DNA from 4 places in the Paenibacillus tianjinensis genome. Region 3 is predicted to be linked to each of the others. Evidence: predicted binding sites of a transcription regulator. Region 3 holds the regulator's gene; each other region holds the start of a gene.
The links. The regulator LexA, encoded in region 3, represses DNA repair genes until DNA is damaged. The targets are predictions, from matches to a motif close to CGAACATATGTTCG.
Positions count from the first base shown of each region.

Region 1: the regulator LexA is predicted to act here: its motif matches at 1,383-1,396, upstream of addB (helicase-exonuclease AddAB subunit AddB).
Region 2: the regulator LexA is predicted to act here: its motif matches at 1,659-1,672, upstream of JRJ22_RS26050 (ImmA/IrrE family metallo-endopeptidase).
Region 4: the regulator LexA is predicted to act here: its motif matches at 1,924-1,937, upstream of JRJ22_RS21565 (ImmA/IrrE family metallo-endopeptidase).

Region 1 covers NZ_CP070969.1:4,742,154-4,745,732, reverse strand. The annotation lists gene JRJ22_RS22175 (MarR family winged helix-turn-helix transcriptional regulator) at 363-815, shown strand; gene JRJ22_RS22170 (spermidine/spermine N(1)-acetyltransferase) at 841-1,359, shown strand; gene addB (helicase-exonuclease AddAB subunit AddB) at 1,496-3,579, shown strand, end outside.
Region 2 covers NZ_CP070969.1:5,597,997-5,601,575, forward strand. The annotation lists gene JRJ22_RS26035 (phosphoadenylyl-sulfate reductase) at 1-384, opposite strand, end outside; gene JRJ22_RS26040 (hypothetical protein) at 535-891, opposite strand; gene JRJ22_RS29365 (helix-turn-helix domain-containing protein) at 1,209-1,595, shown strand; gene JRJ22_RS26050 (ImmA/IrrE family metallo-endopeptidase) at 1,728-2,576, shown strand; gene rpsI (30S ribosomal protein S9) at 2,646-3,038, opposite strand; gene rplM (50S ribosomal protein L13) at 3,059-3,496, opposite strand.
Region 3 covers NZ_CP070969.1:3,431,866-3,435,444, reverse strand. The annotation lists gene JRJ22_RS15505 (DUF6199 family natural product biosynthesis protein) at 1-145, shown strand, start outside; gene JRJ22_RS15500 (hypothetical protein) at 220-432, shown strand; gene JRJ22_RS15495 (hypothetical protein) at 429-650, shown strand; gene JRJ22_RS15490 (hypothetical protein) at 727-945, shown strand; gene JRJ22_RS15485 (L,D-transpeptidase) at 1,079-1,417, opposite strand; gene lexA (transcriptional repressor LexA) at 1,602-2,228, opposite strand; gene JRJ22_RS15475 (LysM peptidoglycan-binding domain-containing protein) at 2,456-2,869, shown strand; gene JRJ22_RS15470 (DUF896 domain-containing protein) at 2,980-3,183, shown strand; gene JRJ22_RS15465 (hypothetical protein) at 3,232-3,579, shown strand, end outside.
Region 4 covers NZ_CP070969.1:4,606,675-4,610,253, forward strand. The annotation lists gene JRJ22_RS21540 (NucA/NucB deoxyribonuclease domain-containing protein) at 99-536, shown strand; gene JRJ22_RS21545 (LexA family transcriptional regulator) at 629-898, opposite strand; gene JRJ22_RS21550 (hypothetical protein) at 888-1,100, opposite strand; gene JRJ22_RS21555 (YjcZ family sporulation protein) at 1,256-1,414, opposite strand; gene JRJ22_RS21560 (YjfB family protein) at 1,657-1,833, shown strand; gene JRJ22_RS21565 (ImmA/IrrE family metallo-endopeptidase) at 1,955-2,500, shown strand; gene JRJ22_RS21570 (2-phosphosulfolactate phosphatase) at 2,659-3,426, opposite strand.

The DNA.
Region 1 (3,579 bases), 1.3 Mb from region 3:
AGGCTCTTTTTTATTTTATTGATTTGTTGTAAATACAACAAAAATACAGTAAATTTAGTTCAGCGCATTTTTATTGTATTTGCAACAAAAATTTATGCTCATACAGTTGAACTGGAAACATACACGAGGGAAGAGTGGCGGAAGGGAATTTTGGAACTGGAAGAGCGGTAGCGTCCGCCTGAAAGCTTTTCGCAGAAAAGCTCGCTACGGAAGCATATGCAGTCTGCGGATTTCCACCGCTAACAGCGGTATGAATTCAAGAAATCTGCAGATGGGCAGCGGCTGGAAGTCCAAATATTCTCTGTAGTCACGGCTGATCCAAAGTATAATACTCAGAAGTTCAATATATAAGGAGTTCTACTATGAAGGAAATTCTTCGGGAAATTGGAATGATAGCAAGGGCCTTAGAGTCGATAAGCAATATAGAATTCAAAGAGTATAACCTTACTAAAGGGCAATATTTGTATCTGGTACGCATTTGTGAAAACCCTGGAATCATTCAAGAAAAGTTAGCGGAGATGATAAAGGCAGACCGGACGACAGCAGCCCGTGCGATAAAAAAACTCGAAATGAACGGTTTTATTGAAAAGAAAGCGGATGAGCATAACCTCAAAATTAAAAAACTCTATCCGACCGTTCAGGGACAAGAGGTGTATCCTTTTATAAAAAGAGAAAATGATTATTCAAACCTCGTTGCATTAGCGGGTTTCACGGGCAGTGAAGCTGAAGTTATGGCCGGTTTTCTTCAAAGAATAAGAAAAAATGTGGAGAAAGACTGGGAATATGTCAAAAAGGGAAACAAGAGAGATTATTGATGATATAAAGGAGTGTTCTATTGAAATGACTATAGAGGTTAAAAAGTGTACCCTTGCTGATTTACACCTTCTTCAAGAATTAAGTTATGAAACCTTTAATGATACTTTCAAGCATCAGAATTCACCTGATAATATGCAGGCCTATCTGGAGAGGGCATTTAACTTAAATCAACTGGAGAAAGAATTATCCAACCGCTTTTCGCAATTCTTTTTTATTTTTTTGAATCAGGAGCTCGCCGGTTATTTAAAGGTTAATACGAATGGGGCCCAGACTGAAGAAATGGGTGAGGAATCTCTTGAAATCGAGAGGATTTATATAAAAAACACCTTCCAAAAATATGGTCTTGGCAGGTATATGCTTAATAAAGCTAAAGAAATTGCCATTGAACATCAACTGGAGAGGATCTGGTTAGGCGTATGGGACAAGAATGAAAATGCGATCGCCTTTTATAAAAAAATGGGGTTTGTTCAAGCGGGAGCCCACTCTTTTTATATGGGGGATGAAGAACAAACCGACTTTATTATGATTCACACACTCCTGTAACTATTGAGATTTGAAAACAATGGCAAACGTATGTTCTGTTCCGTAAGGTAGAGATATGCTATAATGTTGGGACGAATGTAACACCTTGTGTTGATATTGATTCACCTCATCTCCGCCACGGAAGGAGTCTACTGCAATGACGGTTAACTTTTTGATCGGCCGCTCGGGCAGCGGCAAGACAACAAAAATATGGGAGGAGGTCTCCTCCCGGCTGGAATCGGAGCCGCTGGGTGCGCCGATTATTGTGCTTGTGCCGGAGCAGGGCTCATTCGGGGCGGAACGGGGGCTTCTGAGCAGCGGGAAAGTGAAGGGCAGCATCCGCGCCCAGATGCTTAGCTTCTCCCGGCTGGCCTACCGGGTAAAGCAGGAGACGGGTGGCAGCGCCAGTCTGCCGATCAGCGAGGAAGGCAAAAAAATGCTGATCTACAAAATCGTCAGCCGCCGCAAGGATGAGCTGAAGCTTTTTGGCGCGTCCAGCGACAGGCCCGGTTTCGTCGAGCGGTTAAGCAGCCTGCACACAGAAATGAAGCGGTGCTGTCTGGGGGCTGCGGATCTGGAAGAGCAGCTGTCCGGCATCAGGCAGTCGCCAATGGCAAGCCCTATTCTGGCAGGCAAGCTGGATGATCTGCAGCTGATATTCAGCGATTTGGAGCAGGAAATGTCCCGGCTGTATATCGATGAAGAGGACCGCCTGGCCGAGCTGGCCGAGCATATTCAGGATTCCTCGTATATCCGCGGCGCTGAGATTTGGGTGGATGGCTTCCATGGCTTTACCCCTCAGGAATTTATAGTGCTGCGTGAGTTAATGCTGCATGCCTCTAAGGTAACAATAGCACTGACCCTGGACCGGATTTATGCCTCCGGACTGCAGCCCCATGAACTGGAGCTGTTTTATCCGGCGGCTGTGACTTATATCAAGCTGCGCGGGATGGCGGAAGAGGCAGGTCTTGAAGTGTGGGACGAGGTGCTGGCTCCTCAGGTGCTGCCGCGTTTCGCGGACAGTCCTGCCCTGGCTCATCTGGAGCGGGGCTTCGGACGGCGGGCACGCTGGAGCGGAGAAGCTGCACAGGCCAGGGAAGCGATCACCATTAGTTCGGCCTCATCACGCCGGACAGAGGTGGAGAGCGCACTCCGGGAGATGCTCCGTCTGGCGCGTGAGGACGGGGCGAAATATGGTGAGATGGCCGTGTTTATGCGGAACATCGGCGACTACGAGTCGCTGGTTGCCCCTTTGTTTGAAGATTACGGAGTGCCCTTCTTTCTTGACCAGAAGGCCAATGAGCTGCATCACCCGCTGGTGGAGTTTATCCGCTCCGCGCTTGATGTGGTGCGCCGCCGCTGGCGTTATGAGGATGTGTTCCGCTGTGTGAAGACTGAGCTGCTGCTTCCGCTTGACGGCAGTCTGACCCGTGAGGATATGGATCAGCTGGAGAACTATGTACTAGCCTGCGGCATTCAGGGCTACCGCTGGACCGACGGCAAATCATGGCGGGGGATTCCGAGCCTGTCGCTGGAGGGCGCAAGGGTCGTGGATGAAGTGCTGCTGGCGAGAATGGAGGCCTGCCGTAAGGCCATTACTGGGCCGCTGTCTGCGTTTGAGAAGCGGGTCAAGAAAAGCCGCAGCGGTCTGGAGCTGTGTACAGCGGTATATATGCTCCTCCAGGAATCGGAGGCAGCGTACAAGCTGGAGAAACGAAGCGCAGCGGCTTTGGAGCAAGGGGAGCCAATACTGGCCCGTGAGCATAGCCAGCTATGGGATGCGGTGCTTGATTTGCTCGATCAGATTGCCGAAATGATGGGCGGTGAGCGGCTGGAGTTTGACTTGTTCGCCGGAGTGCTGGAGACAGGACTTGCCGAGCTCCGGATGGGACTGGTTCCGCCTGCGCTGGATCAGGTGCTGGTCGGAACGATGGACCGGACCCGGACTACGGGCGTGAAGTATGCCTTTTTGCTTGGCTTTAATGAAGGTGTTGTGCCTGCACAGTTCAAGGAGGACGGTATACTCTCCGAGGGGGAGCGGCTGCAGCTGGAGAACAGCGGTATGGAGCTGGCTCCCGGGGCTTCCCGCAAGCTGCTCGACGAACGGTTTCTTATTTATAATGCCCTCACAACGGCCAGCACCAGGCTGTGGATTAGCTATGCAGCAGCGGATGAAGAAGGCAAGGTGCTGCTGCCGTCCGAGATTATCCGCCAATTGCATAGCATGTTCCCGGGAGCGCT
Region 2 (3,579 bases), 2.2 Mb from region 3:
ACGGGTGAGCGGCTCTACCTTACGGATTGCGCAGCATTGGTTCGGATCCACATTCCAAAGTGCCTCTCCATATTGCAGCGCTTGTTCCTCAACAGAGATCTGCGGCGAGACACGGACAAATTCCATTCCGTATTTATCAGCCATAATATCTCTTGTCTCGTAAGTTTCTTTGAAGTGATAATCTGTATCCAGGTAAAACACATCCGTGGACGGACTAATTTTCTGAAGCATATCAACAAGCACTACATCTTCGGCACCGAAGCTGCAGGCAAAGGTTATATTAGGGAAGGTCTCTACTGCCCAGCGGATAATATCTTCCGGTGAAGCATTCTCCAATTCCTCAGCCTTAACTTTGATCAAATCTTCTTTCTCAAGCAGATTCATAATTCTATTCCTCCATCCTGGTATTAAAAACATCCAATCCCGTCAATTCCAACTATTCTTATATGGAATAGTATAAGGCATCTAGGGCCGAAGTCAATGGTTTTTTCCATTTTGGTTGAAAGTTTGATGCACACACTTTTTAACGCTATCTTATCCCCCGCCTATAAAAATGTATCCGATAATCACAAAGATCGTTCCACCGAGTACATATTTCAAGAGATCCATCCAAAACTTGCGCTCTGCCTGATTTTCTTTTCCCGATTGCTGCAGGAGCATAAAAATTCTGTTCTCGATCTGATTAAATTTTCCCGTAATAATGTTAAACTGTCGTTTCATTTCGCTGATCGATTCAGTAATCCGCTTTATGTGGTCTTCTTGGCGGTTAACATTCTCTTCTAACAGCTTAAATTTGGTGTCCGAGCTCATATTCTCTGCAGACAGCTTGGTAAACGCTTCCGTCAATTTTTGCAGCTGGTCTTCCATCGTTTGCGATTTTTGTATAGGCATGATCTCATCGTTCCCTTCTATGTTTAGTCGTGTCGCTCATGTCGTACGAAATCAAGAACAATTCGAGAGGAATATTCATGAAAATTCAGAGGCTGTCCAATTTTTAAATATTCAACCCCCTTTCCTAGAATGATCCATTGAATCCGTAGTACTCAATTGCGTATTTTTTATCCATAATATACTCAGTTGCGTACTTTGTCAAATGTAAAACGTTATAAAAATACGATATTGAACATTTACAATCTTTTTTAGTGTTATTATAATGGAGAGGTAATGCGAAATAACGTATATTTGCTATGCTCAGAGGAGGGCTATATGTGCGGAGGGCTGAAGTCTTAAAAAAGCTGATTGAGGAAACCGGCCTGAACACAAAGGCATTTGCAGAAAAAGCAGGAATTCCCTATACTACTCTCAGATCGATGTTAATGCGCGGTGTGGGTGGAGCATCAGTGGATAATGTAACTAAGGTTTGCCGGGCGTTAGGGATAACCACAGAAGAAATGGATCGCTTGGCATTCAGACCTGAGGAGGCTACTTCCCTTCAGCAGGATTTTGCCGAATTCGAGGCCTTTATCAACAATCCAGAGCACAGTTTGTTCTTTAAAGATTACCTTGGTGCTCCAGAAGAACGGAAGCGGGAAATGCTCACCTTTTGGAACTTTATTAAAGATGCTGAGAAGAAAAAAACAGAGGACAAGCAATAAAATACTGATGATTCGCATTATCGTGGTTTCAGCTAACGAGCTGATTTCACGCACCTATATATACGAACAAACATTCCCGTTAGGAGGTTCCTAATGATTAACCATTACAAGAAAACACAGCTTGAACAGTTTGTGGAACAGCTTTACATAGAGCATCACATTGCACTTCCCGAACAAATTACAATCCAGGTGCTTGCTCAGGCCCTTAATATTCATGTTCAATATTCCCCCATCAGCAGCCGCGCCTATGAGTCTGATTCAGGTATGCGCTGCATTCTGCTCGACAGCCGTCTTCCTCCAATGAAGCAGCGGCTTGATTTTTTACATGAGCTTTGCCATGTCCTCAGACATGCAGGCAATCAGCTCATTATGCCGGACTTTTTCATTAAAGCCCAGGAGATCGATGCCGAAAAATTTGTCCTTTATGCCTCTATGCCTTACTTTATGATTAATTTTCAGCAGCTGCCGGAGGATTACAATCAGACAATCCAGCAGTTATCCGGCACCTTCGGTGTTCCGAGAGAGTTGGCAAAGACTCGATTTGACCAAATTTTACGACGCGAATATGAGGGCGAGCTAACGAGTGGGTTATTCAATCACATATCCTATTTTGCGGGCAATCAGCAACAAAATGAGTTTTCCGATAAGACAAAAATATTCGCCTATTATGACCCTCACAGCACCTTTGAAGGTCCTGACCAGTTAATTGTAAGTCTGGATTATGAAACTTTGACTACACAATATGAACTGCCTATCCCCAGAGATGAACGTTTCCAGGAGATTGAATGGGAGGCATTGAAAGATCTTGCTGTTGAACCCACTATTAGCGGGGATATCATTTGTTTCGACGGGCAATTAACTTTGCAAATTCACCGGCTGGTCTTCAGATATGGATTTTCCAAGAGTACCTTTGTAGTGCATATGCGGGACGTTGAACAGATTATTGAAACAGACCAGAGATTAACACAGAGGTTTAATTAAGATGAGGCGATGAAATAATATAAGCCCCTGACCCAAAGGGCCAGAGGCTTGATTTCCTTGTAAGGAATATTAACGTTTCGAGAACTGTGGAGCACGACGAGCAGCTTTGAGGCCGTATTTCTTACGTTCCTTCATACGTGGGTCACGAGTCAGGAAGCCGGCTTTTTTCAGAGCGCCGCGATATTCAGGGTCAACTTTCAGCAGAGCACGGGCGATACCGTGACGGATTGCGCCAGCTTGACCGGAGATACCACCACCATGTGCAAGAACGATTACATCGTAGTTGCCCAGTGTTTCAGTCAGGTTCAAAGGTTGTTTTACGATCATCTTCAATGTTTCTACACCGAAGTATTCATCCATCTCACGTTTGTTAATGACAATGCGTCCTTCACCCGGTACAAGGCGAACACGTGCTACCGAATGTTTACGACGACCTGTCCCATAGTATTGTACTTGTGCCATGAAACTGTCCTCCTCTATTCTTATCCGCGAAGTTCGTAAACTTCAGGTTTTTGTGCTGCATGTGGATGCTCAGCGCCTGCATAAACTTTCAATCTCAACTTCATGTGATCCCCTTGACGAGTCTTAGGAATCATACCGTGAACCGCGAATTCAATCATGCGCTCAGGCTTAGTTTTGATCAGGTCTTCTGCAACAGTGACTTTCAAGCCACCTGGGTGCATCGAGTGACGGTAGTATTTCTTGTTTTGCATTTTCTTGCCTGTCAGGTGAATCTTCTCAGCGTTGATAACAATTACGAAATCCCCTGTATCAACGTGTGGGGTGAATTGCGGTTTGTGTTTGCCACGGATCAAAGCAGCGGCTTCGCTTGCCAAACGACCAAGTGTTTTGCCTTCGGCATCAATGATGTGCCAATTGCGTTCAACTTCGTTCGGCTTCGCCATATAGGTGGTACGCATGAATGTTTCCTCCTTGTTCTCGTACGAAAATCATCTGTTTCGTATATCTAATTTCTCATTGGAATTACGATTATGTGAGTTAA
Region 3 (3,579 bases):
ACGTTATTTCTGGCAGATTACCCAAGGCTGGAAAGCTTTCAAAGAGCCGCCAAAAGCATATTTTGTCTTTTCTGCTATCGGCACAGGGATTTTTGCAGTTATTGGCCTAGCACTATTATTATTGCCTTTCTATCATAGCCGTTAGACGAACCTTGGCTACCGTATATATAAATATCATTTACAGGCCATTTTATGGCTTACCGAAGGAGTAGACGAACGATGAGTGTAACGCCAGGGGCTTATTTTCTGAGTGGATTCGGAGTATTTGCCGTGTTGATCTGGCTGGTATCTGCCGTGGCGTGTATCTACGCTTTTGTGTTGTTTGTTAAGCTTGCACGCAGAGGGATAACGGCACTAGACCTGTACAATTATTCCAAAAACCTTGAAATCCGCGCTAAATATGAATCAGCCAATAAGGAGGGACCGTATTGAATGCGACTTATAAGGTGCTGGTAACTGATGCTGATCTGTTCACTGCTGCGCTCGCTGAGGCGAATATATACGTAGTGCAGATGCTAGAAGGACAGCCGCATGTTATCGCTGATTACGCAGGACCTCTGCAAAAATGGACACCTGATTATATCATGCTGGCGGGAATGGCCTACAAACGTTCGGAGTATGAATTCCGGGTGCGTCTGCCCAAAAAATAACAACTGCCAGTTCACACAAACCGATGAAGCCGTAATTGCATCTCTTATACTATCAAACGTAAAAGAGGTGGAATTAATGACAGAAACAGAACGGTTAAGAATTCGCAGAGCGATCCGTGTATTGCTGGCACAAAGAGCGGTTTTACGGGAGCGGCTTGAGGAAATCAATGAGAATTTGCGCCGGGTGCCTAATCCAAGCCGGGCCAGACGTGAATTACTGGCTGCCAGGGTCTCGATCCGGGAAGCATTGCGCCTGAACCGTATCGCGATCAGACTATTGCGCAGTGTGCTGTAACCGTAGCTGTTGTTGGGGATTACTTTAATATGTAGTATGAACATCATATGAATAAATGAGAACACCTCTACCGGTGCAAGAGCGGGTAGAGGTGTTCTTTTGACATGGAGTGACGTACGAATTAGGCATAGATTTACTCCCTAATCGTCACACGCGTGCCAATGGGGACTATACGAGATAAAGCGAGAACATCATTGTTATACATCCGGATGCAGCCATGGGAGACCCTATGACCGATCGAAGCAGGGTCATTCGTTCCGTGAATGCCGTAATGCGGTTTAGACAGCCCCATCCAAAAGGCACCAAAAGGCCCGCCGGGATTAGGCTGCTTGTTAATGATAGTATACTCGCCTGTAGGTGAAACAGTCAGCATGGTGCCGATTCCAACGGGAAAACCACGGGTCACAATGTCGTTATCCAGCAAATACAGCATGCGCTGCGACAGATCAACAATTATCCGGTAATTGGGCAAAGTCATCAGCACTCCTTCTGCTACCAGGATATGTGTGGAATGCTGCAGGGGTTCCCGTTAGAAGAGGCTAATGGTGATGAATTTCACCGGTATGAACAAGTGTTCTGAAATGATAAAGTGGGCACAATAGAACGGAAAAAGCTGTTCCGCTTGGAGAGCGAAACAGCTTCTGTGAGGGGATTTTCTAGTGAATATCTCGGAAAAGTCCAATGACTCTACCTAAAATGGTAACACGGTTCAAGCGGAGAGGTTCATAAGCCGGATTCTCCGGCTGCAGGCGGATATGGTCTCGTTCTTTGTAGAATGTCTTAACAGTTGCTTCATCTTCTTCAGTCATCGCAACGACGATATCTCCATTGTCTGCTGTCTGCTGCTGGCGGACAATAACATAGTCGCCGTTCATAATTCCCGCATCAACCATGCTGTCTCCCAGTACAGAGAGCATGAAAACTTTGTTGTCGCCTACATAGTGGCTAGGTAGCGGGAAATAGTCTTCAATATTCTCTGTAGCTGTAATAGGCACCCCGGCGGTGACTTTACCTACAACAGGAATACGGGTTACTGTTTGTACAAATTGATGTACATTCTCAGAATCTTCCTGTCCAAGCAGTTCTATCGCACGCGGCTTCGTAGGGTCACGACGGATAAGGCCTTTCTTCTCAAGACGATCCAAATGACCATGTACTGTGGAGCTGGACGCAAGACCAACAGCTTCCCCGATTTCCCGGACAGACGGAGGATAACCCTTGCTGCGGACTTCGTTACGTATAAATTCCAGGATCGCCAGCTGACGACTCGAAATCTTTGACATTGGAATCAACCCCATATAGTATGTTTGGGAAAATTATAACATAGAACCTCCGTTCGTACAAACATTAGTTCTAAAATTTTCAAAAAGGCATAAAAACAGATGAACATGCACCTAAAGCTGCCTAATAAATTAAGGGGAACAATTGTTCGAAAAAACTATTGATCAAAACACTTGTTCGTGTTATATTATTTTTGAAATTAAGAACAAGTGTTTGGAGGTCGATGATAATGCTAAAATACAGTACATACCGCAGCATCTACGATGAAGCCCGCGAGGTTCAGTCTTCCGGAGATGATTCTGCTTCAACTTATGCATCAAGTCTAAAGAATTCTGCAGCGTTCGTATTCAATATGCTAATGAAGGTATTTGTGAAGGATAACTTTATAAAGCTAGCTTTAGTGTTTATGCTCGTTGTTTCAGGTTTTACAGTTGTAGGTAATGTTTTTGCCGGATCAGTCTCCTCTATGACAGAAGGTAAGCGGGTAGTGGTTGAACGCGGAGACACGCTCTGGAGCATTGCACGGGAACATAAACCGGATAACATGAGGACCGTCGTATATATAGAAGGAATTAAAGAGACAAGCGGACTGAAGAGCAGTGACATCCAGGCCGGAGATGTGTTAACCTTGCCTGTATATTAAATATAATTTCAGCACGATAGAATAACATGAAGAGCTTTCAGGGGGGAGACCTTGACAAGCTCTTTTTCTCATGGCAAAGTTAGAATGAATTTATAGGGGAGGGGAAAGCATTGAATATAGACGAATTGGTCGCACGCATCAATGAATTGGCTCGCAAACAGAAAAGCAGCGGCCTGAATGAAGAGGAATTAGCAGAACGCGCTAAGCTCCGCGAGATCTATCTGGGCAACATCCGCAGCAACTTCCGTGCACAGCTTGATACGATTGAAATCGTGGATAACGATGATCAAGGCAACAAGGGGCTTAAACATTAGTCCGGTGCCTTTGTCATAGATATTTTAGGACGACTAGGGGGAACTCACATGGCCCGTTCTTGGGAAAGAATGGTTCAACGCAACACACAGCAAGTCAATAAGCAACGGAAGAAGCAAGGTAAAGAAACCATCTATGCTTCAAAATCAGCGTCAGCTGCCAAAGAGAGCGATATCTTTAAAGGCCGCAATATCGTATTTCCAATAGTTCTGCTGCTCCTCGGCATCATGTTTTGGGTAGTCGGTTCTGTTGATGAAGCTAGAGGCAGCGGTGTTCTCGCCAACTGGCTGGGTGTTGTTCTTTACTTTTTACTGGCTGCACTTCTGTTCTTCCGCCGTCCATACCTGAAGGTTGAACGTGCCAGGGTTTCTACTATTAAATATAATCGTGAACGCTGG
Region 4 (3,579 bases), 1.2 Mb from region 3:
TAACCTTGTCCTAATTTAGTATACTAAAAGCCGTTTGTTTTAAGATATAATACTTAATAGGCAGAGACTTTATGACCCCCACACCTTAGGAGGAGCATGTGAAAAAACAGAAATTCATCTCCACTCTGATCATCATTCTACTGCTGGTCCTGGTGGCTTACTGGTTTGAGGAAAATAACCCGCCCGTCACGCCACCTTCTACAGATGACTCTGAAATTGTACAGCTGGAGTTCCCGGCAGACCGTTATCCCGAAACCGCCGAGCATATCCAGGAAGCGATTGAGAGCGGTGAATCAGCCGTCTGCACTATCAGCCGGGAAGATGCCGAAGAGAACCGCAAGGAATCCTTGTCCGGTGTGCCGACCAAGAAGGGCTACGACCGCGATGAATGGCCGATGGCGATGTGTGCCGAAGGCGGCAGCGGTGCCGACATTGAATACATAACACCCAGTGACAACCGCGGGGCCGGAAGCTGGGTTGGTAATCAGCTGGAAGGTTATGCCGACGGAACCCGGGTAGAGTTCATGTTCAAGTAAACGAGAACCGCATAGGTATGGATTAGCCCCCTGCCGTCTGTATCGGCAGGGGGCTTTTGCAGATTCAAGGCTATCCACTCTCTGCAGGTGCTTCAATCGGTCCAGTGACCGCTGCCGCTGCCGGTCACTTTTGCCCCTGGTTCCGGACTTTCCCAGGCAATGAGAATTACCGCTGCCTCTACGGGCTGGGGCGGCTGCCATTGGATAAACCCCTGCAGTGCCAGCTCACGAAGGCCGGACATCACTTGAGCCTCCCTCCGCCCGCTAAGCCTAGCAAGCTCCTTAAGCTGCGGCATCCGCCCGAAGTGGCTTCTGAAGTGACACATAATCCGCAGCAGCTTGCGGGCAGTATCATCCAGCATGACGCGCCTTGGCCCGCCGCCAGGCCAGAATACTGCCGGTTCTGAATACCCTGGGACCGCCTGTGGTTAAGCAAGTGGCCCGCAGCAGGTCCCCTTTAATCCCGTGCACCTCCACGCTGCGCTGGGTGATTTTGCCCGATTTGTCCTCGTAGATGATTTCAATTACTTGTCCGATCAGCTTTTCCAGATCTTTTACCTTCACTTCAATTCCCCCTTATCACACTTTTCCGAAATAATTATATGTATTATATGCGAACAAATGTTCTTTATGCAACATGATCGTGATAACACATAATACCAAGTGAAAGCCCCGCTTAGGCACTCTGCCTGACGGGGCTGCACTTACCATAAAGTCCTTTAGAATATACAGGCTTTGGTGATAATTACCAGCAAAATGAACAGCACCAGAATGGCACTCGTTGAGGTCCATGGGCTTACAACCGGCATAACCGCCGGAGGTCCCTGGTTCACCCCGCCAACGTTATTTCCGCAACCGCAACCATACTCTGCACCCATAATTCATTCCTCCTCTGAGATATGAAATACATGAAACGAGATGCTCAAGTTCATCTCTTACACAGCACAGAATATGTTGCAGGCAGATCGGCAGTCTGGGCCAACCGGCAAACAATATCCGCTTCGCCTAAATAAACCGCTCTATCCAGACGATATACATTACAGGAAGGCTGGTAAACCTGGGATTTTAATAGGTCAGCATTCTCAAAAAAACGGGTTATAACCCATTCAGGAGGTACGAAATGGACATTGCCGCTCTATCCATTGCAATGAGGCAGGCGTCCTTACAGCAGGCTGTCGGGCTGCAGGTCATGAGTATTGCCAAGAATACCGCTGAGCTTCAAGGGCAGAATATGGCCCAAATGCTCCAGCAGAGCCCTCATCCGGACCTTGGAAAAACACTTGATATTCAGGTTTAATTGCATTATGCTTAGATACATAAGAACATCAGTTCCGGTATGAATCCGGCAACTACTAGCCCCTTCGGGCTTTTCTTTTACTCCTAAATACGAACATACGATCTTATATTGAGGTGATTACATGCAGTCTTATTACCAAATGACCGCCCTGGAGAATTGGACCGAGGATTTATATCAGCGTTTGCAAGTGCGGCAGCCGTCGGACATATCGGTTAATTACATCGCCGAACGGCTGAATATCTGGGTTCATTATCTGGATGTACGCAGCAAGAGCATTGAGGCCTCTGCCGGGATGTACACCATGTTTTTAGACAACCGGCTCCCCCCCGAGCTGCAGCGCCTGGAATTTCTCCATGAGCTTTGCCATCTGCTCCGTCATGCCGGAAGCCGCAGTCTGATGCCCGGACACTTTACACAGGCTCAGCAGGACGAATCGGAGCGGTTTATTCTTTATGCGGCTATGCCCTACTCCATGATCTCTGCCAGACCGTTGCCGGAGCTACGCGAGGATGCCATTCACTACATTGCCACAACGTTTCAGGTTCCGGAGGAACTGGCCATGCAGCGGATTGACCAGATTCAGAGGCGGGTATTCCAGGGGCAATTGATGGCTGTGCTGGAAAAAAACGAAGACAGAAATCTCATCCATCACCGGCATATCCGGTAACTGTTTATTTCCAATCCGTAAGTATTTCCCCAAAAAAAATGATCCCGCCGGCGTCCGGCAAGGTCTATATCTATTACTAGGGGGTATGTCCTTACTATACAGCCTCCAGCTTAAGCCATTATGAAATCCCGCTGAATATGAGCTAAAATCTGTCCTGCTTAAACGGGATCGCCGGCATTTACAAACCTATTTTCTTGCAGCATTGGTACCGCATAGCTGATATCTGCTTGGCAGGAGTACGTGACATCATCTTCATATCCGCGTTCCCGCAGTTCACGGCCGCTGGCAGATTCCCAGATCAAATCCCTGATCCGGTGACCGGAGGACTTCACAGCGCCAATGCACACCTCAGCTTCCGGAGATTTCGTTCCGGCTAACCGGGAGAGAATCAGACCTGCACCCAGGTAATCCTCGATGCCCGGGCGCAGTTCATCCTCCCCCTCCATAACATCCGACCACTTCTCGCCGCAGGGGATTACCGTAATATTCACGTCCATTTCAAGCTTCAGCCGGTTCGCGGTATCTGCAACAGCAGAAGCATTTAAAAGGCATCCGACAAGCAGAGCCGGCACTTGTGCTGCAATCCATGTACAGGCTGCTCCGTTCAAGGAACATAATACAAAGTCACGGGCATAGTCGGCTGAGCTGAAGGACAACGGCGATAAGGAGTGGCCCCCCACTCTTATAGCTTCTGATCTCCCCCAGACCATTTCGGCACCAAGCTCCTTGGCATAAGCTTTAGCGGTTTCATTAATCGGCGGAGGATACGGATAAATATTGGCTTTATGCTGAACCGCCGTTACTACCGTAGACGAGAAGCTAAGCACGTCAACAATAATCACAATGTCCCCGCGCTCTGCTGCTGCCCTGGCCCCTCTCCGTCCCCAGTCCAGCTTAATTTCATAAGATGACTGATCAAAATACACAGGATTCCCTCCTTCCGGTTCTAAGAATTCTTCTCAATCCTTCAAAGAGGGAGTTACCCATAGATGGCTACTCCCAAACCGTCAATCGCCGGCTTTCTTTAATTATTTTTGAAACAGACGGATCTTGCAATACCTCAAGTTCACGTTCTATAA